Regions from separate parts of the Arthrobacter sp. CAN_A214 genome, predicted to be linked through region 3. Evidence: riboswitches for the same ligand, from Rfam matches in the RefSeq annotation. Region 3 holds a riboswitch; each other region holds the start of a gene.

Region 1 (9,801 bases), on a different contig from region 3:
GCCGAAGACTTCGCCACTCTCCAGCACCTGGCCGATGGCCGCGTGGACCTCGTCCTCGGCCGGGGAAACACTGCCCCTGTCTACCCGTGGTTCGGCAAGAATATGCAGGACAGCGTGGACCTCACAGTGGAGAATTACAACCTGCTCCGGCAACTGTGGGACAACGACGTCGTCAACTGGCAGGGCAAGCACCGCACGCCGCTGCAGAACTTCACGGCCTCCCCTCGCCCGCTCGACGGCGTGGCACCCTTCGTCTGGCATGGCTCGATCCGCACGCCGCAGGTGGCCGAGATCGCGGCCTACTTCGGTGACGGTTTCTTCGCCAACAACATCTTCTGGCCCAAGGAGCACTACATGCAGCTCATCGCCCTCTACCGCGAGCGCTACGAGCACTACGGGCACGGCAGGGCCGATCAGGCGGTCGTCGGTCTGGGTGGCCAGTTCTTCCTGCGGAAGAACTCGCAGGACGCTGTGAACGAATTCCGGCCGTACTTCGACAACGCCCCGGTCTACGGACACGGACCGTCGATGGAGGACTTCACCGCGCAAACCCCGCTGAGCGTCGGTAGCCCCCAGGAGGTCCTCGAGAAGACCCTGACGTTCCAGGAGTACTTCGGCGACTACCAGCGGCAGCTTTTCCTCATCGACCATGCGGGTCTGCCCCTCAAGACCGTCCTCGAGCAGCTGGACCTGTTCGGCGAATTCGTCCTCCCCGAGCTTCGGCGTGAGCTGGATTCCCGGCGTCCGGCACATGTACCGGACGGCCCCACCCATGAGACCCGCAAAGCGGCGCGCCGGCTGCTCGACAACGAGAGTTCTGTCAGCGCCTGATGCCGTAGTCGGCTGCGCGCGTGCTGGGGCGTGCGGTGGGTGAAACTCCGGATACCGGCGTATCGCCGGGGGTTCTTCACCCTTCCCACGGCACACCCGGTGCCTGAGGGAGGTGACGGAGTTCGCGTCTCCTGTAGTGGCGTAGCCGTTACTGCACAGGAGGGTCGGATTACCTATTGACCTCTCTGTTGGCGGAGGCCTACCCTGAAGCCCCCACCACGTGGGAGCGTCCTCCGATCGCCACGTCGGCCTCCTGGACGAGTCCAACCGTGCAGCCCCAGAGGGTGAAAACTGCAGTGTCAACCGGCCGTTGACGAGCGCGCTTCCAAGCGAGGGCACGAAGGAACGGTAGAGGTAGCAAAGACAGCGCGGAATAATGGCCGTCCAGCGCAGGCTGCGGCAGTTCCCGGAAACCCTCGACGTGCTGGCAGGACCCTCTCGGTCCTGGCTGCGGCGCCTTCTTCCCGCTGGGAGTATTCGTAATTCGGGGTTGGAGCAGGCAATGAACAGAACAAGAACCAAGATAACGGCGATGGTGTTCACGGCGGTCTTCGCTGCGGGACTCACGCCGAGCGCAGCCTTCGCCCATGGGGGATCATCGGGCAATTCAGGTTCATCGGACCACGCGTCGAGCCAGGAAGTGGTGTACGAGATCGCTCGGTCCACCGCGCGTTATACCTGGCTGGACCGGGCCATCAAGGACGGCTATGAGCGCGTCACCGATTGCATCGAGTTGCCCGGAGTGGGCGCAATGGGTGTGCACTACGCGAAGAGCAAGCTGATCGACAAGAAGACCGACGCCTCGAAACCGGAAGCGCTGGTCTATATGCCGGTGAAGTACGGAAACCACGAGTACTATCGCCTCGTTGCGGCGGAGTTCCTTTCCACCGCGAAGAAGGCACCGGTCCTCGGAGGAGTCACCTTCAATTCGGAAGCGGCGGATTCGCAGGCGCCGTACAGACACAGCCTCCACGCATGGGTCTGGAAGCACAATCCGGCAGGAGTGTTCGCGCAGTGGAATCCGAGCATCAGCTGCCCGAAGGAGGACACGCACTGATCGAGGACTGAAACGGACCGTGCGCACGAAAGGTGGGAACCTCTTCCGTGCGCACGTTCCGCAGGTTCCGCTGCCGTCGTGCAGATGTCCCCGTATGACACGGCCACCTCGACGCCGCCGTCGTGCGTCGTCTAGGGTCGGAACCAAGAATCAAGAGTTCCAACGCAAAACCCTGGTTCGTTGGACGGCAACCCTCTCGCTGTAGTGGGGTGCCCCAGGTGAGGATTCGGCCCGGCGGTATGCGCGCGGGCAAGTATGGCGCTTCCTCAATGGCGGTGCCCGGTTGTTCGAGGAGTGCAATGCCCGCAAATGCGCCACGCCAGATCCGTTTCAACGCCTTCGACATGAACTGCGTGGGCCACCAGTCGCCGGGGCTGTGGCGCCACCCCGACGACCAGTCGCACCGGTACAAGGACCTCCGCTACTGGGCCGACCTCGCACAGACCCTCGAGAAGGGCCTCTTCGACGGACTCTTCATCGCCGACGTGCTCGGCACGTACGACGTCTTCGGCGGCTCCAATGAAGCCACCCTGCGCCAGGGCACCCAGACTCCGGTCAATGATCCGTTCCTGCTGGTGTCCGCGATGGCACTCGTCACCGAGCACCTCGGCTTCGGCGTCACCGCGGGCACCGCCTATGAGCATCCGTATCCGTTCGCGCGCCGGCTCTCGACGCTCGATCACCTCACTAACGGCCGGGTTGGCTGGAATGTCGTCACCGGCTACCTCCCCTCGGCTGCCCGCAATATGGGCAACGAGGACCAGCTCGAGCACGACGAGCGCTACAACCACGCCGACGAGTACCTCGAAGTGCTCTACAAGCTGCTCGAAGGGTCGTGGGAAGACGACGCCGTCGTCCGGGATGTGGAGAACGGCATCTTCACCGACCCGTCGAAAGTGCATGAAATCGGGCACGACGGCAAATACTTCACCGTGCCGGGAATCCACCTCAGCGAGCCGTCGCCGCAGCGCACGCCCGTCATCTACCAGGCGGGGGCGTCGTCGAGGGGCATCGACTTTGCGGCCGGCAACGCCGAAGCGGTGTTCGTGGGAGCGCCCACCAAGGCCATCCTCAAGGACGCCGTCACGAAGATCCGTGACGCCGCCGAGGCCGCCGGCCGCGACCGATACTCGGTGCGCATCTACACCATGCTCACGGTGATCACCGATGAGACCGAGGAAAAGGCCCACGCCAAGCACGAGGACTACAAGAAGTACGTGAGCTACGAGGGCGCCCTCGTGCTCGTATCCGGTTGGCTCGGGATCGACCTGTCCGTCTACGATCCCGACGAGCCTCTCGGCAATGTGAAGTCCAACGCCATTCACTCCGCCGTCGCGAATTTCCAGAAGGTGAACGACGACGGCGCTCCCTGGACGGTGCGCGACATCGCCGAGTGGGCGGGGATCGGCGGGCTCGGCCCGCGCGTGGTCGGCTCAGGCGCGCAGATTGCCGATGAGCTGCAGTCGTGGGTGGAAGAAACCGACGTCGACGGGTTCAACCTTGCCTACGCGATCACGCCCGGCTCGTTCGAGGACGTCATCACGTACGTGGTGCCCGAACTCCAGAAGCGCGGCGCCTACCCCACCGAGTACGTGGAGGGCACCCTGCGGAACAAGCTGTTCGGGAAGGGCGACCGGCTCCCGGACGAGCACCGTGGCAGCAGCTTCCGCCTCCAGCACGCCCGTCGCTGACGCTCCGTCGCGCGGTTCGTCGGGCGTAGGTCGTCCATTCCTGATGGGTGGTGGAGCATGCGGTCAGCCACAACTGCCCAACTTCCGCGGACCGGCGACCGTCTCTGCCGGAAGTCCTGCCGGAAGCCCTGCCCGGAAGTCCTGCCGGAAGTCCGCCGAAACCCCGTACGGAAGGCGGGAATAGGCCTTCGCCAGGCGCGGAACCCGTGGCATACTCCTCCGCGGGGCGATAGCGTCGGAAGCAACACGCCAACGAATTACGCCAACGAATGGAGTTCACATGTCGCGCGTTGCGATTATCGGAGGCCACGGAAAAGTGGCCCTGCACCTCACGAAAATCCTCACCGGCCAGGGCCACCAGGTCAGCTCGATCTTCCGGAATCCGGACCACTCGTCCGACGTCGAGATCGCAGGCGCGACGCCGGTGGTCGCCGACGTGTCGACGCTGTCGGTGAGCGAGATGGCCGATGTGTTCCGCGGGCACGACGCCGTGGTCTGGTCCGCAGGTGCCGGCGGCAGCAGCCCTGAGGCCACCTACGCGGTGGACCGCGATGCCGCGATCCGCTCCATGGATGCCGCCGAGGAAGCCAGCGTGGGCAGGTATGTCATGGTGTCCTACCTCGGTGCTGGCAAGGATCACGGTGTTCCCGGGGACACCGGGTTCTTCCACTATGCCGAGTCCAAGGCCGCGGCTGACGAGCATCTACGCAAATCGAGGCTTGCCTGGACCATCCTCGGACCGGGTGCGCTGACCACGGATCCGGGAACCGGCCAGATCGAGGTGTCGGACAAGCCCCAGCAGGATTCGGTGTCCCGCGAGGACGTGGCGCTCGTTGCCGCCGTCGTGCTCGGAAATCTCGGCACCGTGGACAAGACCCTCCAGTTCAACAGCGGCGAGACGCCGGTTGCCGAGGCGATCGAAACGGCCCTCTAGGTCCGAACGACCAGAAGCGCCCCTGACAAAGGAGGGCGCCCGGGTGTACCCGGGCGCCCTCCTTTCGTCGATCGTTCGGTCAGCCGAGGCCGAGCTGGACGAAAACGAACCAGACGAGCAGCGGCACGACGGCGATCATCGCGATAGCCCAGAGGAGCAGCGCCCGGAAGAAAAGGCGTTCGTCCTTGGGCTGGGCACTGGCCATGAGCAGTGCGCCACTGGTGGACATCGGGCTCACATCCACTACGGAGGAGCTGATGGCGATGGCGGTGACGACTCCGATCGGGGTCAGCAGCGGATCCATGGCGAGGGGCGTCACGATCGGACTGACGACTCCGAGGGTGCCGGTGGTGGAGGCGAACGCCGACACGATGGCCACGACGTAACCGGTGATCAGCACCGCAACGGAGCTGTTGCCGAGACTTTCGATGCCTGCCTGCAGTTCCTCCAGCGCCCCCATCTCCTCCAGCATGCCCACATAGGTGACGATGCCGGTGACGAGGATGATGGCGGACCACGGCATGCTCTCGACCGCTGGCTTCTGGACGGAGGAATCCACGAAGATCAGTGCCAGGGCGATCACCAGTGACGCTACTCCGACGTCCAGGCCGAGGACGGTGGTGAGGAAGAGGAGTGCGCCGATCCCCGCCAGGGTGAGGATACGCATCGGGGTCGCTGCAACTTTGACCGGCCCGCTTTTCGCGGGCTCCTCGGGGGTGGCGAGGGCGGTATCGGTTCGTGCGGGAGCGCCCGCCAGCGGAGTGCCGGAATCGCTTACGGAACCGGTGCCGGAACCTGCAGGCGTGGAACCACTCCGTCCTTCGACGTCGTTCCTCTCCTTTTCAGCCTTCCGGACGCCACGCCGGTGCATGATCGCCTGCACGAGGACGTAGGCGATAGCGGCGAGTACCGCATTGAAGAGGAAGCAGTAGAGGAACAGCTTGAGCGCATCGCCGGAGGCGCCCGCTTCATCGAGCATGACATTGGCGAGGACGCCGAAGGGGTTGACCGGCGAGAACGCGCCGGCGTTCGCGCCCTGCACCACGACCAGGCCCATTGCGAGTGTGCTGATGCCGAACCGCATCCCCAGGGCAAGAGCCACCGGTGCCACGATCGCGATCGCGGCGGGGGTGAAGGCGCCTGCAGCAGCGAGGATGGCGGTGAGCAGGAACATCAGGATCGGGACGAGGATCTTGCGGTCGCCGGCCAGCCGTTCAGCCCAGTAGGCCAGCAGGTCGATGGTGCCGTTGATCCGCACGATCGCAAAAAGCAGGGTGGCGCCCACCAGGATGAAGAACAGGCCGGCGGGGAACTGGGCGATCACGTCGGCGATCGGTAGGCCGGCGAGGAGCGTGCCGACGCCGAAAGCCGCTACGACGGCGATGAGTCCGGCGTTGATCCTGGTGAAGGAGCCGATGGCGAAGGCGACGATGAGGACTGCGAAAGCGATGAGTGACATCGACATGGCGCTTGTCCCTACGCTTTGGAGCCGGCGGGGATGAAGTTTCCGGCGAGCAGGCTACCCGCGCCGGGGATGGCCGGCTGGTGACCGAGGGCCTTGAGGATCTCGTACGTCGTTGCTGTGGCTGCCGTGATGACCGGCAGGCCGAGCTCGTCCTCGACAGCCTGGACCGCGGGAAGTGAGGGCATTTGGACGCAGGCGGACAGCACGATGACGTCGGCGCCTTCGCGCTTGAGCTGGCGTGCGATGTCCGGCAGGTTCTGGGGATCGAGGCAGCCCACGGCGAGATTGTCGTCCACCTCGAGGCTGGTTGCGTCGAGGACGGTGATCCCGGCGCCTTCGATGTAGTCGACGACCATGCCCGTGAGGGGCTTCATGTAGGGCGTCACCATGGCGACTTTCTTGGCGCCCATCTCCTGCAGCGTGCGCACCAGGGCGCCGGCGCTGCTGGTGACCGGAGCAGGATGTCCGTTTCCTGCTGCAGCATCGGCGATGACGCGCTCGGATTCCACGTGTGCTCCGGGCCCCTGTGCCATGACGGCGACGAGGCAGGCGTAGGCGATGGTGTCGACGTCGGCGTCCGATACTGCCTCGGCGCAGCCCGCGGCTTTGCCGACCATGGCCAGCAGTTCCTCACGGTTCACGTTCTTCATGCCGGCCCGTGCCGAGTGAAAGGTGTACTTGTGACCGGTTGCCTCGGACTGGCGCCGGAAGAGCTCGGGCAGTTCGGTTTCCATCGTGGTGTTGGAGCTGGGGACAATCAGCCCGATACGTGATGAGCCTGGGCGCTTCGGCTCGGTCTCGGTTTCGGCGGTTACATCCGAGGTGCTCATGATTTCTCCACATCGTCGTGTCTGGAATGGAAGACCCGCCTAGCGGGTTCCCAACCCATAATGTGGGTTGTAGGCTGGGCGTGTCAACTATCACATTTGCCTGCTTGCCGAAGAGGAGTACGTGGAACGGGTAAAGTAGGGGCCGCTCAAGTAGGAAAGATCCGGAGGAAAGGCATGTCGTGGCGCCGAAACAACCGCAGGGAGCCTCACCGCTCCTTGTGCTGAGCAAGGTCACGAATATCCTCGACTGCTTCTCGATCGAGCAGCCCGAGCCAACGCTGCAGCACATCATCCGGGCCACGGGGCTTCCGTCCAGCACCTGCCAGCGTCTGGTTCAGAGCCTGCTGCACGAGGGATTCCTGGACCGTGACGGAGACCGCTACCGCATCGGCATCGGCCTGGTCCGATGGGCGACGCCGGGCACCTTCGGCCTCGACATCGTCCGGCTGATCAAGCCGGTGCTCCAGCAGCTCCGCGACGATACCGGTGAAACCGCGTCCCTTTATACGCGTGACGGCGCCTTCCGGACAATCGTCGCGGTGGCCGAAACCCGGCATGTGGTGATGCGCCCATTCCTGGTCGGCATGGTGATGCCCATCCACGCCGGTGCTCCGGGAAAAATCTTCCTAGCCTTCGACCCGGAGGCCTGGGAAGCTGTGGAGCCCACGCACCTCGAGCGTTTCACCGGTTCCACGCCAGGGGATCTCGACCGGTTGCGGGAGCAGGCGGACCTCGCCCGTGCGCAGGGCTACTATGCAGCCTTCGGCGAGCGGAACGACGACGTCGGCTCCATCAGTGCGCCGGTCTTCGATCACACAGGGAAGCTGACCGCGGCCCTCGGTCTGGGCTTTCCCACGCAGCGGATCACCGAGGGCGACGCCGCACGGCTCGGACCCGTGGTGGCGCAGGCTGCGGCGGATGCCAGCAGGGCACTGGGTTACGCGGGGCCGGTGGGGTAGGCCTGCCCGTCGCCGAGCAGGTCCATCACCCGTACGGTGTCGCCGAGCGGCATTACCGCGCTTTCGGTGAACCCGGCCTGCAGGCAGCGCATGACCTCGCGCAGTTCATAGCTGAAACCATGGCCCAAGACGTCGAACTGCTCCGTCCGCAGGGTTCCCTGCCGGGGCTGGATGATCAGTTCACCGGGATTGAACAGGGGAGCGGACGTCCGCAGCCAGCCGTCCGTCCCACTGATCGTGACCACGCTCGGGCAGTCCGCCCCGATGGACGTGGTCAGCTGGGCATGCGCACCGCCGTCGTAGGTCAGGGTCAGTTCAAGCGCTCGCCGGAGCTGGCGGGTGCGTTCTTTTCGAGGCCGAGGTGATGACGCCTGCGTAGGCATGGCCGCTGTCCTTGATGGTCCGCTTGAAGGAGTCGTAGTCGACCCGGACGATCCCGAACCGCTTGCCGTAGCCCCAGGACCACTCGAAGTTATCCAGCAACGACCACACGAAGTAGCCCCGGACGTCCGCACCCTGGTCGATAGCGTCCTTGACGGAGGAGATGTGGTCGAGCACGAACTGGGTGCGCTCCGGATCGTGGACGGCCCCGTCGCTGCTGACGACGTCGTCGTATGCCGCGCCGTTCTCGGTGATGTAGAGCGGGGGCAGGGTGGGGTACTCCTCGCCGAGGCGGAGGAGGAGTTTCCGGAGGCCGTCCGGATTGACTTCCCAGTTCATGGCGGTGCGCGGCAGGCCGCGGCTAGGGAAGGTGATGTCCTCCGATCCGATCCAGCACGACGACGTCGGCCGGTCGGCTCCGCCGGAGTGGCCGTCGCTGCCCTCGTCCTCGGGATGACCACTGACGAGGTCGTCGTGGTAGTGGTTCACGCCGAGGAAGTCGAGGGGAGTGCCGATGATCTCGAGGTCGCCCGGCTGGATGACGTCGCGGATGCCGAACGGCTCGAGGTCGGTGAGGGTGTCTTCCGGGTAGGCGCCGCGCAGGATCGGGTCGGTGAAAACGCGGTTCTGTAGGGAGTCGAACCGCCGTGCCGCATCGAGGTCGACGGGGTCCGAAGGGTCGCGGGGAATCGAGTTGCTGAGGTTCAGCGTGATGCCGAGGTGCTGGGCACCGCGGGAGCGTAACTCGTTCACCGCAAGGCCGTGGGCAAGATGCTGGTGATGGATGGCGGCGACGGCGGCACGTGGCTCCTGGCGGCCGGGGGCGTGCACTCCGGCTGCGTAGCCCAGCAGCGAGGAGCAGAACGGCTCGTTGAACGTGGTCCAGTGCTGGACGCGGTCGCCAAGTGCTGAGTAGACATCGTTCGCGTACTCGACGAACCGGAAGGCGGTGTCCCGGTTAGCCCAGCCGCCCTTCTCCTCGAGTGCCTGCGGAAGGTCCCAGTGGTACAGCGTGAGCCAGGGGAGGATGCCGGCGTCGAGCAGTTCATCCACAAGGCGTGAGTAGAAGTCGAGGCCCGTAGCGTTTGCTGCGCGGTCTCCGGGCCGTACCCGGGCCCAGCTGGTCGAGAAGCGGTATGAGCCGAGTCCCAGTTCCTTCATGATCCGGACGTCCTCGGGCATGCGGTCATAATGCTGGACGGCGTCCTTCAGGTTGTCACCGTTGGCGATGGCGCCGGGGATTCGGGCGAAGGCATCCCAGACCGAGTCCTCCTTGCCGCCGTCGTGGCTTGCCCCTTCCACCTGGGCTGCGGCTGTGGCCGATCCCCAGAGGAACCCTTCGGGCCAGGTCCCGTGATCTTGTGCTGTTTCAATCGCTCTGTGTGGCATTAGCCCTTCACTGCTCCTTGCATGATTCCGGATATGAGTTGTTTCCCTGCGAGGGCGAAAAGCACCAGCAGGGGAAGTGTTGTCAGGACGGCTCCGGCGAGGACGATCGAGTAATCGACGTACCGTGCTGACTGTAGCTGGCTGAGCGCCGTCTGGAGGGTCGGATTGTTGGCGTCGAGGACGAGCAGCGGCCACAGGAAGTCCGTCCATGCTGTCATGATGCCGAGCTGGGTGGGGATGGCCATGGTAGCGATGACGGCGACC
Region 2 (9,801 bases), on a different contig from region 3:
GTGCACCTCGAACTGACCGAGAAAGCGCGCATGACCGGCGGCAAGTTGTTCGCTCCGCTCGCACAACACATCAATACGGCGCTGGATGAGTTCGACGACGCCGAGCTCGCCCTTCTCGAGCGGATGATGCAGCGCATCACCGACGCCACGATCGCCGCCAAAGCGGACGCCGGGGAAGCCGGCTCCGCGACAAGTGCTCCGGAAGAAGATGGCACCGGAATATGACGCGAAAGCGGGAGAAGGCCTTCCGCCGGGGTTAATCTCGATCATGAGCGAAGACGTCTATTCCCACGGCCACCACCCGAGTGTGACGACCATGCACGCGACCCGCACGGTGGAGGACTCAGCCGCGTACCTCGTGCCGCACCTCACCTCCGGGATGGATGTGCTCGATGTCGGTTGCGGTCCGGGCAGCATCACAACCGGCTTCGCGGCCCTTGTAGCACCGGGAACAGTGACCGGCATCGACCGGTCGGCCGACGTCGTGGCACAGGCCTCCGCAGCATACGCCTCCGTCCGGAATGCCGTCTTCACCGAGGGCAACATCTACGACCTCGATTTCCCCGACGAGACGTTCGACGTCGTTCATGCCCACCAGGTGCTCCAGCACCTCACCGATCCCGTGGCGGCACTGCGGGAGATGCGCCGGGTCCTCCGGCCCGGTGGCGTGGTGGCAGTACGCGACGCCGATTTCCACGCGATGACCTGGTTCCCCTCCTCCCCTGCGCTTACCGAGTGGATGGAGCTGTACCAGCGGCTTGCGCGGGGCAACAATGCCGAGCCCGACGGCGGCCGGCATCTCCTTTCCTGGGCCCAGGAGGCCGGCTTCACCGAGACGGAGGTTTCCACGTCGAGTTGGATCTACGCCACAGATGACCGCCGGCGGTTCCACGCGGAATCCTGGGCCGAGCGGGTGCTGCACTCAGGTTTCGCCGAGCAGGCCCTCGAGCGCGGCCTGGCCGAGAGGAAGGACCTGGAACGGCTTGCCGAGGGCTGGCGGACCTGGGGAAGGGCTCCCGACGGACTCTTCCTCATCCCCAGCATCGAGGTGCTGGCGCGGGCCTGAACGACGGCACGACAACCGACGCCGGGATCACGCACTTCGGAATTCGCCTCGGACGGGCTGCCCCTGCGGCACCTGAAGATCCGGATCCGCGTCCAGCCGGGAAACGAACCGCTGCGCACTGCTTACTATGGGAGGGTGAATCCCTCGGTTTGGCTTGCGCTGCTCGGCGCGGGCGCACTCATCAGTTTCAGCCCGGGTGCCGGTGCCGTGAACACCATGAGCAATGCCCTGACCGTAGGATTCCGGCGGTCGATCTGGGGCATCCTCGGCCAGCAGGCCGCCCTCCTGGTGCACATCGGAGTGGCAGCAGCCGGCGTCGGGCTCCTGGTCTCGAATTCGCCGGTGGCATTCAACGTGATCCGATATGCCGGAGCGGCCTACCTCGTGTACCTCGGGGTCCGGAAGTTCCTGCAGAAGCCGTCGTTGGACGAGGAAATCCTTGCGGAGCGGCGTACCGAGGGACCACTGGCGCTGATCCGTCGGGGCATGTGGGTCAACCTCCTGAACCCCAAGGCGATCATCTTCTTCCTTGCGCTGATTCCCCAGTTCATCCGCACGGACCAACCGCTCGCCGAGCAGTACGCGGTACTCGCGGCCACCGTCATCACCATCGACCTGCTGGTGATGTGGTTCTTCTATGCCGCGGCGGCCCGGTCCTTCAGCCGCTTCACGCAGCATTCCCGCGGACAGACGATCATGAACCGGACTTTCGGCTCGTTGTTCGTCGGCGTGGGAACCCTGCTTGCGCTGGCCTGATCCTCGTCATGATCCCTTCCCGGAACGCCCCGCTCATCGTCGCGATCGACGGCCGTTCCGGCGCGGGCAAGACCACCCTCGCCGCTGAACTTGCCGCACTGCTACGCGAACACCACACCGTGAGCACGTTCCACCTCGAAGACATCTATCCGGGGTGGGACGGCCTGCGCGGCGGCATCGACCGATACGTGCGGCAGGTGCTGACGCCGTTGGCTTCGGGAGAGCCTGCATCCTGGCGGGCCTGGGACTGGGACAACGGGCGCGACGGCGAGCTCAGGCATACGCCGCCCGCTGACATCGTGCTCGTCGAGGGTGTCGGAGCCGCCGCCCGCGAGGCACGCGGCCTGCTCGACGCCGTCCTCTGGGTAGAAGCTCCCGGCGCGCTCCGCCGTCGCAGCGCCCTCGCACGCGACGGCGGAAGCTACGAGCCGTTCTGGGACCGGTGGGCCGAACAGGAAACCTCCTGGCTCGATGCCGATTGCCCCGACTCCTCCGCCGACGTCGTCATCCAGGGGCACCAGGGGCAGGCCACCCCGAACCGCGTACGCCTGGCCCTCACCAGCCTGCCCCAGTGCGAACGGCTGATGTCCGTCGAGCGCGCCGCCCGTCGCGGACTGAACGTACGCGTGGAGCGGATCGATGCCGTGCCGGATCCTGGGGCGCTGTTCGCAGCCCTCTACCCGAACTCGAAGGCGGCGGTGTGGCTGGACAGTTCGGATGTCGGCGCAACGCCGGCATCCGAACGCAGCCGTTTCTCCATCCTGGCCGACGACGCCGGACGGTTCGGCCAGCGTGCGCAGCACTCGGACGGCGTCACCGAGGTGAGTGCCGGCGCGGTGACGACGCGCATCCGCGAGCCCTTCTTCCGCTGGCTCGACGGCGCCTGGGGGCGACGCGTGGTCCGACGCCCCGACGGCTACGAGTGCGGTTTCGCGCTCGGTTGGCTCGGTTACCTGGGTTACGAACTGAAGCGCGAAACGGGCGGAGGCTCGCTTTCCTCCTCGCCCCTTCCCGATGCCGCACTGATCTTCGCCGGTCGCGCCGTCGTTCTCGACCACCGGGAGAAGGCGGTGTTCCTCCTCAGCCTGAACGACGGCACGCCCGACCCCGGGTGCGGGGACTGGCACGCGACGGTACGGAAGGCTGTTCTCGACACCGGGCGGCAGATCCCCGAATCGACCGAACCGGCCTTCGCCGAACCACCGGTCTTCCAGGCGAGGGATTCCCGCGCCGGGTACCTCGACAAAATCCGACAGGCACAGGAACAGATCACCGACGGCAACACCTACGAGGTGTGCCTCACCACCTCCCTCGTGTCAGCCGTGGAGCGCCCGGTCGACCCGCTCGCCGCCTACCTGCGCCTGCGCCGTGCAAGCCCGGCGCCGTTCGGGCATCTCATCTGCTGGCCCGACTTCGCCGTCGCGAGTACCTCGCCCGAGCGTTTCCTGAGGATCGACTCCGACGGCGGCCTCCGGGCCGAACCCATCAAGGGCACCAGGGGCCGATCGCTCGATCCGGAGACCGATGCAGGGCTTCGCCGGGACCTCGCAGCCTCGCTCAAGGACCGCGCGGAGAACATCATGATCGTCGACCTGCTCCGCAACGACCTCTCGCACCACGCCGTTCCGGGGTCGGTCACCGTGAGCCGCCTCTGCGACATCGAAACCTATGCCACCGTGCACCAGCTGGTCAGCACCATCGAGGCAGAACTGAAACCCGGAACCTCCCGCGCCGAGGTGATCGCCTCGGCTTTTCCCGCGGGGTCCATGACGGGTGCACCCAAGATCAGTACCATGGCCATCCTCGAACATCTCGAGGGCCGGGCCCGTGGCGTCTATTCGGGCGCGGCCGGCTACCTTTCCCTGACCGGCGCCGCTGACCTCGCCGTCGTCATCCGCACCCTGGTGATCGAACACACCGACGACGGCGCACGCCTCAGCCTCGGCGTCGGCGGCGCCATCACCGCTGATTCGGTGCCTTCCGAAGAATGGGAGGAAGTGCGGACGAAAGCCCTCGGAGTGCTCTCGGGCCTCGGTGCAGTGTTCCCCGACAATCCCTGATGTCTTCTGATGTTTCTTGGGCAGCTTCGTTGACCGCGTTGGATAAGCTGGGCCCATGACTGTTCTGGTGTTCCTCGACGCAGCGCATGGTGACGGCCGCATAGTCGATCCGTCGAAGCCGCAGCTCATGGCCAACGACCTCGGTGCCACGCGTGGTGACGGCATCTTCGAGTCGCTGCTGGCCGTGGACGGCGTGCCCCGCAAGGAGCGGGCCCACCTCGAACGGCTGGCGTCCTCGGCTGCCGCCCTCGACCTCGCCATTCCGGTGGCTGATGCCTGGAGCCGCGCCATCCGCACCGCCCTCGACGAATTCACCGCGACCCAACCAGCGCAGTCCGAAGCAGTGGTCAAGCTCGTCGCGACCCGCGGCGCGGAAGGCGCAGCCGAACCCACCGCCTGGGTCCAGGTGTCACCCGTACCGGCTGGCATCCGGCAGCAGCAGCAAGCAGGCGTGGAGGTTCTGCTCCTCGAACGGGGCTACGACAGCACGGTTGCGCAGCGCGCGCCGTGGCTCCTGATGGGCGCCAAGACGCTTTCCTATGCCGTCAACATGGCCGCGGTCCGCTACGCGAAATCCCGCGGCGCCGACGACGTCATCTTCACATCGTCGGACGGAAAGGTCCTCGAGGGCCCGACGTCCACCGTCCTCCTCGCGCGTCGTCAGGGCACGTCCAAGACCCTGCTGACACCGCAGCTCGAAAGCGGCATCCTTCCCGGGACCTCCCAGGGAGCACTGTTCAAGGCTGCGCACGGGAGCGGCTGGGATCTGGGCTACGGGCCGCTGGAACCGCATCACCTGCTCGAGGCGGACGCGGTGTGGCTGATTTCGAGCGTGCGGCTGCTGACGCCGGTCACCGCCATCGATGGCACGCCCATTGCCACGTCGGAGGAACTGACCCGCGAGCTGTCGGAGCTCGTGGACCGGTTCATATAGCACACAGTCCATCTTCCAAGAAGCTTCCTTACGCAGTGTTGCCCGTGCATTTTGTCCTGCGCCGCGCCATCGTATAACGTTGTTACACAATCAAGAGTTCCAGCCACAGGCCCTGGCCGGCTGGACAGCAACCCTCTCCCGTAGTGGGGTGCTCCAGGTGAAGATTCGGCCGCCGGGCCAAGTCCCCCGGTAGGCAAGTACGGCGGAATGCCGGTCAGCCCGAAAGGCAATGGCCGTCCAACGCCCGCACAGCCTGGAGCAGCGAGCGTGTCACCCGAGTAGACAGCAGAGCCGAGCATCGTCCGCCGTCATCCGGCACCCCCTGAAACATCCCGTCCCTGATTCCGCACGCCCGCAACCCGGGCCGCGTCCATCGAAGGAAGCCATGAACCTGTCCCGAAAAATCCTTGCAGCCCTCACCGTCCCCCTGCTCGCCCTGACCGTCTCGTGCGGCTCGAACAGCAGTGAGCCGGCGGAAACCACCGATGCCCTGGCCGGCAGCGACCAGCAGTCGCTCGACCAGTACACCACCGAGGAAACCACACCGCTGGACCAGATCGACACCTCGAAGCTGGGGCTGGTCACCGAGGGCACGCTCCGCGTGGGCACCCTTTCCGATGCGCCTCCCAACATCTTCATCGAGAACGGTGTCTTCACCGGCTACGACAACGAACTGCTTCGCGCCATCGGCGACGAGCTCGGCCTCGAGGTCGAGTTCGCCTCGACCGATTTCTCCGCCCTTCTGGCCCAGGTGCAGAACAAGCAGTTCGACGTCGGCTCCTCCTCGATCTCCACCACCGCGGCACGGCGCGAAGGCGTCGGCTTCACCAACGGCTACGACTTCGGCTACATGGCTGTCGTTGCCAAGAGCGACTCCGAGATCACGGGCTTCGACTCGCTGTCGGAGAGTACCCGCATCGGTGTCGTCCAGGGCACGGTCCAGGACGACTACGTGACGAACACCCTGGGCCTGGAGCCCGTCCGCTTCGCCGACTACAACACCGTCTACGCGAACGTCACAAACGGCCAGGTCGATGCCTGGGTGGCCCCCTCCCAGCAGGCCACGGGCCAGGTCAAGGAGGGTGACGGCACCACCATCGCCGAGACCATCATCAACACGGAGAACTTCACTGCCTATGCAGTCAACAGCGAGAATCAGCCGCTGATCGATGCCCTGAATTCCGGCCTCGACGCCGTGATCGAGGACGGCACCTGGGCCGAGCTCACCCAGGAATGGTACCCGGAACGCGAAATGCCGACCGACTGGAAGCCCGGCAGCAAAGCCGTAGAAGTCAAGTAGGCCCTGCATGAACGCTTTCGAACAACTCCTGCAGACCTTCTTCGACTGGGAGGCAATGGGTTCGGTCCTTCCGGAACTCCTCACGGTGGGCCTGCCGAACACCCTGATCCTTGCGATCAGTTCCGGCGTGATCGGGACTGTGCTCGGAATGATCCTCGCGGTGATGGGCATTTCGCGGAACCGTGCGCTTCGCTGGGCCGCACGCGTGTACACGGACATCTTCCGGGGAGTTCCCGCCGTCGTCATCATCCTGCTCATCGGGATCGGGCTGAGTCCGCTCTTCCGGCAACTGACCGGCAGCACGAGTCCGTTCCCGATGGGCATCCTGGCGTTGTCGCTCATGGCCGCCGCCTACATCGGGGAGATCTTCCGCTCCGGAATCCAGAGCGTCGAGAAGGGCCAGCTCGAAGCGTCCCGTGCGCTGGGCTTCAGCTACAGCTCCTCGATGCAACTGGTAGTCATCCCCCAGGGCGTCCGCCGCGTCCTGCCCGCCCTGGTGAACCAGTTCATCGCCCTGATCAAGGAATCCTCCCTGATCTACTTCCTCGGACTGCTGGCCAGCGAGCGCGAGTTGTTCCGCATCGGCAATGACGCGGCAAGCAATACGGGCAATCTCTCACCGCTTATCGCTGCGGCGGCGCTGTACCTGTGCCTCACCGTTCCGCTGACGCACCTGGTCAACTACATCGACAACCGTCTGCGGATGGGTAAGCGCGAGAAGCCCGAACCCGATGATATCGCCGCCCGGATCGGCGAAGGAGCAAGAACATGAGCACGCTTGAATCAGGCACCCTGACCGGGCGCAACCTCCACCTCTCCTTCGGTTCCAACCATGTGCTCCGCGGTATCGACCTGCACGTGGAGCGAGGCACCACGGCCTCGGTGATCGGTCCGTCCGGCTCAGGCAAGTCGACCCTGCTGCGGGTCCTGAACCGGCTCATCGAACCGGACCAGGGCGACATCCTGCTCGACGGGCGCTCGGTCCTCAAGGACAATCCGGACGAACTGCGCCGCCGCATCGGCATGGTGTTCCAGCAGTTCAACCTGTTCCCGCACAAGACCGTCGTGGACAACGTCTCACTGGCCCTGCGGAAGCTCCGCGGCATGTCCGCGGACGAGGCGCGCGAGAAGGCACTGGCCCAACTCGACCAGGTGGGGCTGAAGCACAAGGCGGAGGTTCGCCCTGCCAACCTGTCCGGCGGCCAGCAGCAGCGTGTCGCCATCGCCAGGGCCCTTGCCATGGACCCCGAGGTCATGTTCTTCGATGAGGCGACCTCGGCGCTGGACCCGGAACTCGTCAAGGGCGTCCTCGCGCTCATGGCCGACCTCGCGACGGCCGGAATGACCATGGTGGTGGTGACCCATGAGATGGGCTTTTCCCGGAACGTCTCCGACACCGTCACGTTCATGGACGGCGGCGTGGTGGTCGAAAGCGGACCGCCCGCGGCCCTCTTCGACAACGCTCAGACCCCGCGGCTGAAGTCGTTCCTCTCGGACGTGCTCTAGGGACTTCCTTCAGCCGCCGGGCGCATGTCGCGGCGGCCCTTCCGGCATCAGGACAGGAGGAAGCTCCAGGTCCCGGCCAGCAGGGCCGCCGTCAGTGCAGCCGCGGCGATTACCACACCTCCCGCCGCGACGACCGCGTCGAGCGGGCTGAATCTACTCTCGCGGGCCCAGGTACGCCGGCCCGCCCCGAAGCCCCGCGCCTCCATGGCGACCGCGAGTCGGGTGGCACGCCGGATTGCCTGCACAAGGAGGCCGAAAGCCTGGCCGAGGAAGTTGCGCGTGCGTACCAGCGCGTTTCCTTCGGCTCCTGCACCGCGGGCATGACGCGCGAGCCCGAGGGTCTGCCACTCCTCCACCAGAAGGCCCACCAGGCGCAGTGCCGCGAGCGCGCCGAGCACGAAGCGGTGCGGCGCGCGCAGCTTCTGCGCGAGGGCATCGGCCAGATCGGTCGGGTCGGTGGAGACGGCGAGGAAAATACCGGGCAGGGCCAGCGCGAGGCCCCGGATCCCGATGGCGAATCCTGCGGACACGGACCCCTCGGTAAAAAGAACCGGACCGATCTCCAGCAGTACGTCGCCTGTCTTTTCGGCGAGCAGTGCCGTGCCGTAGGCGGCCACCAGCGCTGCGATGAGCAGGGGCCAGGCCCGGAGCAGCAGACCGCGGACACTGATGCCGAGCAGCGGCATCAGCAGGATCTCACATCCGAGGGCCACCGCAGCGCTGACCCAGTCGATGCTGAGCATCACCACCGCGGTGATCATCCCGGCGGCGAAGAGCTTGGAAAGCGGATTCGCGCGGATCAGCGTGCTGCCCGTCAGCGACGGCGTGAGAATGTCACTGCTCATCGCGAATCCCGCCGGGCGTCAGCAACAGACCCGACGTCGAGGACGCGGTTGCCGAGCGCTTCAGTGAAGTCGGTGTCGTGGGTGACCGAGACGACGCAGCCGCCCTCGCTGACCAGTTCCCGCAGCAGACCGACGAGCTCCGCCCAGGTTCCTGCATCCTGTCCGAACGTCGGCTCATCGAGCACCAGGATGTCGGGGCTGGTGGCGAGCATGGTGGCCACTGACAGCCGCCGTTTCTCCCCACCGGACAGGGTGAAGGGATTCGCCGCGCGGAGATGATCGAGACGGAGTCTTCCGGCGAGCTCTGCGATACGGGGGCGGAAGGAAGCCTCCGGTTCGCGGGCCACGCGGCGCGGCCCGAACTCCAGCTCATCCGCCACGGTGGAGGTGAGGAACTGGTGCTCGGGTTCCTGGAAAACGGTGCCGATGCGCTGCACCAGCTCCGCCGACCGCCACTTCGAAGGATCGGGTCCCGCTCCGCGGGCGAGCGACGTACCTGCCGTGACTTCTCCCCGGCGGGGTTTCAGGAGCCCCGCCAGGGTGAGGGCAAGCGTCGATTTTCCTGCTCCATTGGGGCCTACGATGCTGAGGGCCGATGCGGCACGCAACTCGACGTCCACGCCCGCAAGAACCTCCGGTCCCCGCTTCGTCCGTGCCACCGCGAGGTTGGCCGAGGACAGCAGTACCTCCCCGCCGGCGCCGGGCCGCGGGCCTTCCACCGCCGGTCTCCGACCCGGCACCCAGACTCCAGCCTCGGCAAGGCTGCAGCGGGCGGCTTCCTTGCCGAGAATCTCCTCCGGGGTGCCGTCCGCGAGGATTCCGCCGTCGGCGGCAAGCACCACCACGCGGTCGACAACGCCCGCCCACACCTCAACGCGGTGTTCGACCACAACGAGCGTCGCCGGAACCCGGTCAAGCACCCGGACAACGGCGTTGCGCACGTCGATCACGCCCTGCGGATCGAGGTTGGCCGTCGGTTCGTCGAGCAGCAGGAGGCCCGGCTGCATGGCCAGGACCGATGCAAGCGCGAGACGCTGCTTCTGCCCGCCGGACAGCGCCGAGGTGGAGCGGTCGAGCGGAACATTCAGCCCGACGTCGTCGAGCGCGCGGTGCACGCGTTCCCAGATGTCCGCGCGCGGAACCGAAAGGTTCTCGGCTCCGAAGGCCACTTCATCGCCCACCCTCGCAAGGACGACCTGCGAATCGGGATCCTGCAGCACCAATCCGGCTCGGCCGCGCTGGGAGGCGGGACTGCCGCCGTCGAGGAGGAGGGTGCCCTCCTGTTCACCCTCGTCGTCGTTCCCCAGCACACCGGCCAGAGCGGAAAGGAGCGT
Region 3 (9,801 bases):
ATCATGTGCACCGGCACGTGTCCCGGAAGTGCTTCCGCCAGGACTGCCGACTGCCCGGGGAAATACAGGCGGTCGGTGTCCACCGCTGCGATGAAGAACCGTGCCGTGGCTCCGCTCAGCGCCTGTGCAAGGCTTCCACGGTCCCGCGCGGCATCGTGGCTCATGAGCGCCTCGGTGAGGATCACGTAGCTGTTGGCGTCGAAGCGGTGGACCAGCTTCTCCGCCTGGTGGTCGAGGTAGCTTTCCACCTGGTAGCGCCCGCGCTCCGCGGGGAGCACGCCGCCGAACGGCTGCTCCACGTCCTGGGCGGCCCTCCCGAAACGGTCACCGAGCTCCGCCTCGGACCGATAGGTGATATGGGCGATCCGCCGTGCGAGGCCCAGTCCGGCAACGGGAAGGTCCGCCCCGTAGTAGTCGCCTCCCGCGTACGCCGGATCGAGGCGGATCGCCTGGAGCTGCGCCTGGGCGAACGCGATCTGCTCGGCTGAGCTTGCTGCGGTGCAGGCGATGACTGCGCACCGTTCCACCCGGTCCGGGTACATCAGTGCCCATTCCAGGGCGCGCGCCCCGCCCATCGATCCTCCCAGGACCGAATGCCAGCGCGGGATCCCCAACCGGTCCATCAGCAGCGCCTCGGTGCGGACCGAATCCCGGATGGTGATGAAGGGGAACCGCGATCCCCACGGCGATCCCTGGGAGTCGAGGCTCGCTGGTCCCGTGGAGCCGTAGCAACCGCCGAGCATGTTGATGGACACGACGAAGTACCTGTCCGTGTCCACGGTGCGACCGGGGCCCACCAGTGAATCCCACCACCCGTCCTCCTCGGACGCCCCACGGGCGACATGGGAACTGCCGGTCAGCGCATGATGCACCAGCACCGCATTCGTTGCATCCTCGTTGAGGGTGCCCCATGTCTCGAAGGCCAACTGCACGTCGGGGAGTTCACCGCCGGCGTCGAGCACTACCGGACCCAGGAACGCAGTTCGAAGCAGGCCGTCGCTCCCCGGACCTGTTCGGGGCAGGCGGGACGACGGCGCAGGGAAATAGGTGGTCACCGGTTTGCCTACGCCCCCTTCGCCGCTCGAAAGCCTGCATCCAGGTCGGCGAGGATGTCCTGGAGGTTCTCGAGTCCCACCGACAGCCGCACGAGGCCGGGACGCACCCCGGCCGTCAGTTGCGCCTCCGCCCCCAGCTGGCTGTGGGTGGTCGACGCCGGGTGGATCACGAGCGAACGGACATCACCGACGTTCGCCACATGGGAGTGGAGCTCGAGACCATCGACGAACCGTTTGCCGGCCTCGATCCCCCCTTCGATGTCGAACGACACGATGGCACCGGTGCCGCGCGGTCCGTAGGTGCGGCCACGTTCGTACCAGGGGCTCGAGGGCAGCCCCGCGTAGGCGACCGATTCGACGTCGTCGTGCTGTTCAAGCCATTCAGCCACGGCCCGGGCGTTCTCGACGTGCCGCTCCATCCGCAGGCTGAGGGTCTCGATGCCCTGGGCGATCAGGAAGGCATTGAAGGGTGACACCGAGGAACCGAGGTCCCGCAACAGCTGGACGCGTGCCTTGAGGATGTAGGCGAGGTTGGCGCCGAGAGCGCTGCCGACCCCGAGGTCCCTGGCGTAGACCAGTCCGTGGTAGCTCTCGTCGGGCGTGTTGAAGCCGGGAAACTTCTCCGGATTCCTTGCGAAGTCGAACCTTCCGGAATCGACGATCACCCCCGCGATGGCGTTCCCGTGGCCGCCGAGGTACTTGGTGGCGGAGTGGACCACGATGTCGGCGCCCCACTCGATGGGGCGGATGAGGTAGGGCGTGGACAGCGTGTTGTCGACGATCAGGGGGATGCCGTGCTCGTGCGCAACGGCGCTGATGCCCTCGATGTCGAGGACGTCCTGGCGGGGATTCGAGACGACTTCACCGAAGAACAGTTTGGTGTTGGGGCGCACCGCCGCACGCCATTGCTCGAGGTTGTCCGGGTCCTCCACGAAGGTGCAGTCGATGCCGAACTTCTTCAGCGTGTGCCGGAAGAGGTTGAACGTGCCGCCGTAAAGGCTGGGACTCGCGACGATATGGTCTCCCACCTCCGCGACGTTCAGCACCGCGAACGTCTCAGCTGCCTGTCCCGACGCCAGCAGCAGGGCGCCGGCACCGCCCTCGAGGCTCGCGATGCGAATCTCGACGGCTTCCTGCGTCGGATTGCCGATCCGCGTATAGATCGGGGCAAGTTCAGTCAGCGCGAAACGGTCGGCAGCGCTCTGCGCGCTGGGGAAGACGAACGAGGATGTCTGGTAGATCGGCAGCGCACGCGCCCCCGTGGCGGAGTCGGGTGTCTGCCCGGCGTGGATCTGCCGTGTTTCGAATGACCAATCGTTGGACATGGTGTCCCCTCTCGATGGGGGCCCATCCGCCGTCGCCGGGGATGACCGGCCAGGGCTTGTCGGCCCGCGCTTGCGCAGCACCCGTGTGGGCTCCGCCTGGTCTTCACCCGGGGCACCCCACCGCGGTTGGAGGGTTGCCGGCCAGCGAGCCGGGGCTTTCCGCTGGCACTCATGACCTGCAGTCAATGAAAGCCCAAACCGGCGTTGCAGGCAACTCTGGGAGGCCCGAAATGACGCCCCGTGAAGTAAGGGCGGCCTAAGTCGAGACGCCCATCACAAAGTGCCAAAATGTAGCCATGCGCCTGGATCACGTCTCTTACGCCTGCGAACCCGATGGACTGGCTGCCACTGCCGAGCGGATTGCAACCGCCCTCGGCATGGAACCCGTGAAGGGCGGTGTGCACCCCCGCTTCGGCACACGGAACATGATTTTTCCCCTGGTCAACGGGCAGTACCTGGAAGTTGTCGAGGTACTTTCGCACCCCGCATCCGACAAGGCACCCTTCGGGCAAGCCGTGCGTGCGCGCTCCGAAGCCGGTGGAGGCTGGATGGGCTGGTGCGTCGCGGTCGAGAACCTCGAACCCTTCGAGGAGCGCCTCGGCCGCAGCGCGGTTCCCGGCAACCGGAAATTCCCGGATGGTCAGGAACTCTCGTGGCAGCAGATCGGCATCAAGGGACTGATCGCCGATCCGCAGGTCCCCTACCTCCTGCGGTGGGATGACGGGCTCGAAGCCCTGCATCCGTCACAGGCCCGCCCCGCCACGGTGAAACTCGACTGCCTCACGATCGCCGGATCCTCCGAGCGCGTCACCGAATGGCTCGGCACGCAGGTCGAGGAAACGCTCGACGGCGTCGACGTCCGCTGGGTGGCGCCCAACGGAACCCCCGGAATCATGTCGGTGACGTTCGAGACCGCGAACGGCCGCGTGGAGATCTAGCGCTACCGCCGCTCAAGATTTTCGCGCAGGGAGCAGGAGCCGGACTGGCACCAGTCGGGCTCCTGCTCTCTCTGGCCGACATGCCGCCCTAGGCGTGTGTATAGGTGAGGCAGTCGGCGTCCTCAGCACCGGGGCCGACCTTGACGGCGGATGCCGTACACATGAGGTCGTGGTTGTAGTTGCACTCCGCCCGCTGGCAGGCTCCCACCTGTGCGAGCATCTTCGGCAGACCACCACTGATCGAGGTGTCGATGAACGTGGCGCACGACGCGTGGTCGGTGCTCCCGGAGACGGTGATGGCGATGGCCGTACAGCCGTCGTGGTTGAACGAACAATTACCGACGCTGCATTCTGAGACGTTCGTGATGACTGTCATTGTTCCTCCTCGGCGGCCTGTGGATGAGCCGCGACTCCTTCAAATTAGCACCGAACTCGGCGGTAATTTAGTCACATTTTCGTGGCCCAAAGGAGTCGGGAGAACCCGGCCGCTCTCAGCCGCCGATGCCGATCGCCGGACCGATCAGCGCAAACCCGACGAACCCGGTGATGTCGATTGCTGCGTGGGCAATGACGAGTGGCATCACCCTGCGCCGTTTCGCGTAGAGGTAACCGAACAACAGCCCCATCAGAACGTTACCGATGAACGGCCCGAAGCCCTGGTACAGGTGATAGCTTCCCCGGATCAGTGCGCTGGTGACGATGATGACCGGCACCGACCACCGGAGCTCGCCGAACCGCTCGAACAGGTACCCCACCACGATGACCTCCTCGAGCACCGCGTGGCGGAGGGCCGAAAGAACCAGGACGGGCACGGTCCACCAGTACGCGTCGAGGGCAGCCGGGATGATCGCCGTCGTCAGTCCCAGTGCACGGCCGCCGGCGTAGACGCCCAGCGTGCCGACCCCGATGACGGCGGCGAGCCCCAGGCCCAGCCCGAAGTCGGTGCCGGGTTTCGCGAAGGTGAAACCAAGACGGCGGAACGCGGAGACGCCGGGTCCGCTCAGCAGGAACAGCACGAGCGCCACCGGTACGAGTGCGAAGAAGATGCTGAGCAGCTGATACGTGAGGTCGAAGTACTGACGGTCGTTGAGGACTGGGTTGAGGGTGGTGGTCTGACCGGACAGCGGGCCCCGGGTCAGTTTCTCCAGCAGGTTCACCGCCGCGTACACCCCGGACTGGCCGAGGGACAGGCCGAGCACGACGAGGATCTCGGCCTTGATGCGCCGCGCCGGCTGCGGAGATCCGCCGTCCTCCGCGGTGCTGGGAATGTCGCTGGGAATGTCGCTGGGGACGTCTCGGGGGGCGGGGAGCGGCGCGGGCATGCGGCTATCCTTCCAGTGGTTCCTGCGGATTCCCAACGGCCAGCCGGCGCACCGCCTGCCGGTCGACCCGGCGGCCGGCCATCCAGACTGCGCCGGAGAGCGGCATCCCCGGCCGGTAGGCAAGATGCGTGGCCGACGGCGAGTCGAGGAGCTGGACATCCGCGCGGTGCCCGACGGCGACCGAACCGACCGCGCGGGCGCCGTCGAGGTCCTGTCCGGACTCACGGCGGAGGGCTAACGCTCCCCCGTAGGTGGCTGCCCGCACCGCCTCATCGACGCTGAGCCCCATCTGGAGGACGGCGGTGGTGACGCAGAACGCCATGGAACTGGTGTAGGACGTGCCCGGATTACAGTTGCTGGCGAGCGCCACCGGCACCCCGGCGTCGAGCAGTGCCCGTGCCGGGGCGAGCGGCTGGCGGGTCGAGAGGTCGCATGCCGGCAGGCAGGTGGCGACGGTTCCCCGGCGGGTCCCGGATGCCGGTTCCCAGGCAGCCCAGGACCCGGCGAGCGCGTCGATGTCCGTGGGGACCAGGTGGTTCACGTGGTCCACGCTTGCCGCTCCGAACTCCACAGCGAGCGCTACGCCTTGCCCGGGGCCGAGCTGGTTGCCGTGGACCCTCAAACCCAGACCGGCATCCCGGCAGGCGGCGAGCACCGCACGGCTCTGCTCGGGAGTGAAGGCGCCCCGCTCGCAGAACACGTCGGCCCACCCGACGAAGGGTCGGACGGCGTCGAGCATGGGCCCGCAGACGAGCGCGGTGTAGTCGTCCGGGTCGACGCCGTGCGGAACGAGGTGCGCTCCGAGGAAAGTCACCTCGTCCACGACGGATGCGGCGATCCGTGCGCTGCGGGCCTCGTGCTCCACATCGAGGCCGTACCCGGTCTTCGTCTCCAGGTACGTTGTTCCGCCTGCGTGCGCCTCGGCAACCCGTCCGAGCAGCAACCGGGTGAGCTCGTAGTCGGTGGCCTCCCGGGTGGCGCCGGCGGTGACCGCGATCCCACCCGCCGTGTAGTCGGCTCCCGCCATCCGCGCTTCGAACTCAGCGGTGCGGTCGCCCGCGAAGACCAGGTGGGTATGGCTGTCCACCCATCCCGGCAGGGCGGCCCGGCCACCGGCGTCGTGCAGGAGATCCGCGGCCGGCGCCTTCGCCGCCTGCCCCACCCAACTGATGCGCTCGCCCTCGAGAACGACGGCGGCGGAGCGCAGGACGCGGTGTTCGGCGTCCTGGGTCATCAGTTCGCCGATGTTGGTGATGAGCAGTGACATCAGGAACGCTCCGCGGGGGGATACCGCCGGCCCGGCCCATTGCCGGGATCCGGGGTTCCGGCTGCGGTGGCGGTGGCATCGAAGGTGGCGGCGGCGGCATCGAGGCCGGCGGCTGCGGCGTCGAGGCCGGCGATGGCTGCACGGAGGGAATCGGCCGGGTTCCCGAGGGTCTCGTGGACCCCGTTCCGGGCCAACAGCTTCCCTCCGACGACGACGGCGGTCACGTCCTGGGCGGTGGCGGAAAAGGCGAGCTGCTCCCGGCGTGAGCCGGCCGTTCGGGTACTCAGCGGATCGACGGCCATGAGGTCGCAGACGGAGCCCTTCTCGATAGCGACGGCAGGCCTGCCCTGGGAGGAGGCCCCGCCCTCCGCTGCGATCGAGTGCAACGCCCCGGGGGAGAAGAAACCCCGGTGGCCGCTTCCCAGCCGTTCGCCGTATTCGAGCGCCCGCATCTCGAGCCAGGGGTCGATCACCGCATGCTGGTCCGTCCCGAGCGCGAGTACACAACCAGCGGCAACCAGCTCGCGCGCCGGTCCGATCCCGTCGGCGAGGTCCGCCTCCGTGGTGGGGCAGAGGACAGCCACCACCCGTGCGTTGCCGAGCAGGCGGATGTCCTCCGGCGTCAGGTGCGTCGCATGGACCACCGAGAGCCGTTCGGTCAGGAGGCCGTGGCGGGCCAGGAGCCCGGTGGGAGTGAGACCCGTCGCTTTCCTGCAGTCCTCGTTCTCGGCGGGTTGCTCGGAGAGGTGGATGTGCAGTGGAAGGTCGGCGGGCAGTTCGCGGGCGATGACGGCCAGTGCCTCGTCCGGCACCGCCCGCACTGAATGAATTGCAGCGCCGACGCTGACCTGGTCCGGATCGAACGTGGAGGCGACGGTGCGCCGCAGATCGGCGAGGCGCGCCAGCCAGGCCGAGGCGTCGTCGTCGGTGAAGCGGTGCTGGCCGGGGCCGGGCGGCTGTCCGAAACCCCCTGTGAGATAGCAGGTGTCCAGCAGGGTGAGCCGTATTCCCGCAAGGACGGCGGCCCTGCCCAGCGCGAGTTCCATGGCATGGCGATCCCCCTCATAGGGCGTGCCGTCCGGCTGGTGGTGGACGTCATGGAACTCGGCGACACTCGACCAGCCTGTCGTCACCATCTCGGCGTAGACGGCGGTGGCAAGCTCCTCGTAGCCGGCCGGCGTCAGTGCGCCCGCCGCGCGGTACATCTCCTCGCGCCACGACCAGAAGCTGCCGAGGCCGCCGTCGTGCGTGCGCCCCCGCAGAGCCCGGTGGAAGGCATGCGAGTGGGCGTTGGCAGCTGCAGGGAAGACGACGCCGCCGAGCAGTAGGTCACCGGGTTCCGCCGCGCTTCCCTGCTGTACAGAGGCGATCCTGCCGGAGCCGTCCACCCCGATGCGGACCGAATCCCGAACGCCTTCGGTGCCGAGCCAGGCGTACTCGCACCAGACGGTGACACCTGCAGGCGTCACAGGAGATCCTCCAGGACGTCGGCCAGGGCGGTTGCTCCCGCATCCGCGTCGTCGCGTTCCACGAACTCCTCCGGCGAGTGGCTGATGCCGGTGGGGTTCCGGATGAAGAGCATCGCCGTGGGCAGTACACCCGCCAGCACACCGGCGTCGTGCCCGGCACCGGTGGGCAGGATCGGCGCACCCTTCAGGGAATTACGGAGCGTGCGCTGAAGGGCAGGATCGAAGGAGATGGTGCCGCTCTGCGACTCCATCGTGAGGCTCACCGAACAGCCCTCGAAAGCCGCAGCCTTCTGGGCCTGACCGTGGATCCTCTCGACAAGGGCGGCGGTGACGGCGTCGTCCGCGTGACGAACATCGAGCCACAGGTCCACCCGCGAGGCGATCACGTTCGTGCCTCCCGGCACGGGCTGGAGCCTGCCCACCGTGGCGCGCGCGCCGTCCTCGGCCCGTGCGGCATTCCGGATGGCGAGCACGATCTGCGCGGCGGCGATCATCGGGTCCGCCCGGTCCGCCATGAGGGTGGTGCCGGCATGGTTGCCCTGCCCCGACACCGACAGCCGCCAGCGGCCGTGGCCGAGGATCGTCGATCCGACGGCGACGGCGGAATCGGAGTGGATCAGTCCGCGGCCCTGCTCCACGTGGAGCTCGACGAAATCGCCGATGGTCCGCAGGGTGTCGTCATCCCGGCCGAGGTGCGCCGGATCGATGCCCGCTGCACGGGAGGCCTCGGCGAAGGTGAGGCCGTCGGCGTCCGTCAGGTTGCGGGCGGCGTCGGCATCGATGGCACCGGTGAGGAGGCGCGAGCCGAGGCAGGGCACACCGAACCGTGAGCCCTCCTCCTCGGGAAAGACGGCGACGGCGAGGGCACGATCCGGCCGGATGCCACGCGCACGGAGGATGTCGACGGCGGCGAAGGCGGACGCGACGCCGAGCGGCCCGTCGTATGCTCCTCCCCCGAAAACGGAGTCGACGTGGCTCCCCGTGACCAGGGATCCCCTGCGTCCACCCTTGCCTGCGTCCCACCAGCCCCACAGGATTCCGTTGCGGTCCGTCTCGAAGGCCAGCCCCCGGCGTCCTGCCTCCTCCTCGAACCAGGTCCGCAGGGTCAGCTCGGCGCTGGTATACACCCCGCGGGAGTATCCGCCGCGGGTGGTATCACGCCCGACGTCGGCGATGGAGTCAAGCAGTGCTGAGACGGAATCCATGGATGCCTTTCGATGGTTGGACGGGAACACCGGGCGGGATCGTCACTGCTGCATCGGAATCCGGACACCGCGCTCCGCTGCGACATCGACAGCGCGCGGGTAGCCCGCGTCGACATGGCGGATGACGCCCATGCCGGGATCATTGGTCAGCAGCCTCTCGAGCTTCTGCGCCGCCAGGTCGGTGCCGTCAGCCACGGATACCTGACCCGCATGGATGGACCGGCCGATTCCGACGCCCCCACCGTGGTGGATGGAAACCCAGGTGGCACCCGAGGACGTATTCAACAGCGCATTGAGCAACGGCCAGTCCGCGACGGCGTCAGAGCCGTCCGCCATGGCCTCGGTTTCGCGGTAGGGCGAGGCCACCGATCCGGAGTCCAGGTGGTCGCGGCCGATGACGATCGGCGCCGACACTCTGCCCTCCGCGACGAGCCGGTTGAACAGAAGCCCCGCCTTCGCCCGGTCACCGTAGCCGAGCCAGCAGATCCGTGCGGGAAGCCCCTCGAATTCCACGTGCTCGGCAGCGGCGTCGAGCCAGCGGTGCAGATGTGCGTTGTCGGGGAACAGGTCCTTCAGGGCGGCGTCGGTGACGGCGATATCGGCAGGATCCCCGGACAGTGCCACCCACCGGAACGGGCCCAGCCCCTCACAGAACAGCGGGCGGATGTAGGCGGGGACGAAGCCCGGGAAGTCGAACGCCCGCGCGTAGCCGCCCTGGCGGGCCTCATCCCGGATGGAGTTCCCGTAGTCGAACACCTCGGCTCCCGCGTCCCGGAAGCCCACCATCGCCTCGACGTGCAGGGCCATCGAGGCCTGCGCCTTGCGGGTGAAGTCCTCCGGATCGGCTCTGGCCGCGCGGTCCCACTCGTCCAGGCCGATGTCGGCGGGCAGGTAGCTCAGCGGATCGTGCGCCGACGTCTGGTCGGTCACGATGTCGGCGTCGAGTCCCCGGCGGAGCAGTTCGGGGAGGACGACAGCCGCGTTACCCACGACTCCCACGGACAGTGCACGCTTTTCGTCCCGTGCCGCCAGCACCTGCGCCACGGCGTCGTCGAGGGATCCGGCGACGACGTCGAGGTACCGCTTGGCCACGCGGCGGCGCAGGCGGGCTCCGTCGACGTCGATGATCAGCACCGCACCCCCGTTGAGGGTCACGGCCAGGGGCTGCGCGCCGCCCATGCCGCCGCAACCCGCGGTGACGGTGAGGGTTCCGGCGAGGG

The links. Region 3 has a riboswitch for S-adenosylmethionine ahead of IWX65_RS12640 (bifunctional o-acetylhomoserine/o-acetylserine sulfhydrylase). Riboswitches for the same ligand answer to the same signal wherever they lie in the genome.
Region 1: it holds a riboswitch for S-adenosylmethionine, as region 3 does, so the genes downstream of both, IWX65_RS05300 (LLM class flavin-dependent oxidoreductase) here and IWX65_RS12640 (bifunctional o-acetylhomoserine/o-acetylserine sulfhydrylase) in region 3, are expected to answer to the same signal.
Region 2: it holds a riboswitch for S-adenosylmethionine, as region 3 does, so the genes downstream of both, IWX65_RS13490 (ABC transporter substrate-binding protein) here and IWX65_RS12640 (bifunctional o-acetylhomoserine/o-acetylserine sulfhydrylase) in region 3, are expected to answer to the same signal.

What each region holds. Positions count from the first base shown of each region.
Region 1 is NZ_JADOUU010000004.1:35,158-44,958, reverse strand. Features, by position in the region: gene IWX65_RS05310 (LLM class flavin-dependent oxidoreductase) at 1-831, shown strand, start outside; gene IWX65_RS05305 (hypothetical protein) at 1,334-1,888, shown strand; SAM riboswitch class IV at 2,037-2,150, shown strand; gene IWX65_RS05300 (LLM class flavin-dependent oxidoreductase) at 2,188-3,579, shown strand; gene IWX65_RS05295 (SDR family oxidoreductase) at 3,860-4,513, shown strand; gene IWX65_RS05290 (SLC13 family permease) at 4,593-5,978, opposite strand; gene IWX65_RS05285 (maleate cis-trans isomerase family protein) at 5,990-6,808, opposite strand; gene IWX65_RS05280 (IclR family transcriptional regulator) at 6,988-7,767, shown strand; gene IWX65_RS05275 (hypothetical protein) at 7,746-8,150, opposite strand; gene IWX65_RS05270 (GH1 family beta-glucosidase) at 8,083-9,537, opposite strand; partial or broken gene IWX65_RS05265 (carbohydrate ABC transporter permease) at 9,537-9,801, opposite strand, start outside.
Region 2 is NZ_JADOUU010000018.1:8,135-17,935, forward strand. Features, by position in the region: gene IWX65_RS13465 (MarR family winged helix-turn-helix transcriptional regulator) at 1-225, shown strand, start outside; gene IWX65_RS13470 (methyltransferase domain-containing protein) at 269-1,066, shown strand; gene IWX65_RS13475 (LysE family transporter) at 1,202-1,822, shown strand; gene IWX65_RS13480 (chorismate-binding protein) at 1,831-3,882, shown strand; gene IWX65_RS13485 (aminodeoxychorismate lyase) at 3,938-4,816, shown strand; SAM riboswitch class IV at 4,905-5,022, shown strand; gene IWX65_RS13490 (ABC transporter substrate-binding protein) at 5,202-6,116, shown strand; gene IWX65_RS13495 (amino acid ABC transporter permease) at 6,124-6,888, shown strand; gene IWX65_RS13500 (amino acid ABC transporter ATP-binding protein) at 6,885-7,622, shown strand; gene IWX65_RS13505 (energy-coupling factor transporter transmembrane component T family protein) at 7,670-8,467, opposite strand; gene IWX65_RS13510 (ABC transporter ATP-binding protein) at 8,464-9,801, opposite strand, start outside.
Region 3 is NZ_JADOUU010000015.1:175-9,975, forward strand. Features, by position in the region: gene metX (homoserine O-acetyltransferase MetX) at 1-1,055, opposite strand, end outside; gene IWX65_RS12640 (bifunctional o-acetylhomoserine/o-acetylserine sulfhydrylase) at 1,064-2,380, opposite strand; SAM riboswitch class IV at 2,442-2,557, opposite strand; gene IWX65_RS12645 (VOC family protein) at 2,677-3,318, shown strand; gene IWX65_RS12650 (DUF1540 domain-containing protein) at 3,407-3,694, opposite strand; gene IWX65_RS12655 (CPBP family intramembrane glutamic endopeptidase) at 3,810-4,640, opposite strand; gene IWX65_RS12660 (amidohydrolase family protein) at 4,645-5,907, opposite strand; gene IWX65_RS12665 (formimidoylglutamate deiminase) at 5,907-7,376, opposite strand; gene IWX65_RS12670 (allantoate amidohydrolase) at 7,373-8,581, opposite strand; gene hutU (urocanate hydratase) at 8,624-9,801, opposite strand, start outside.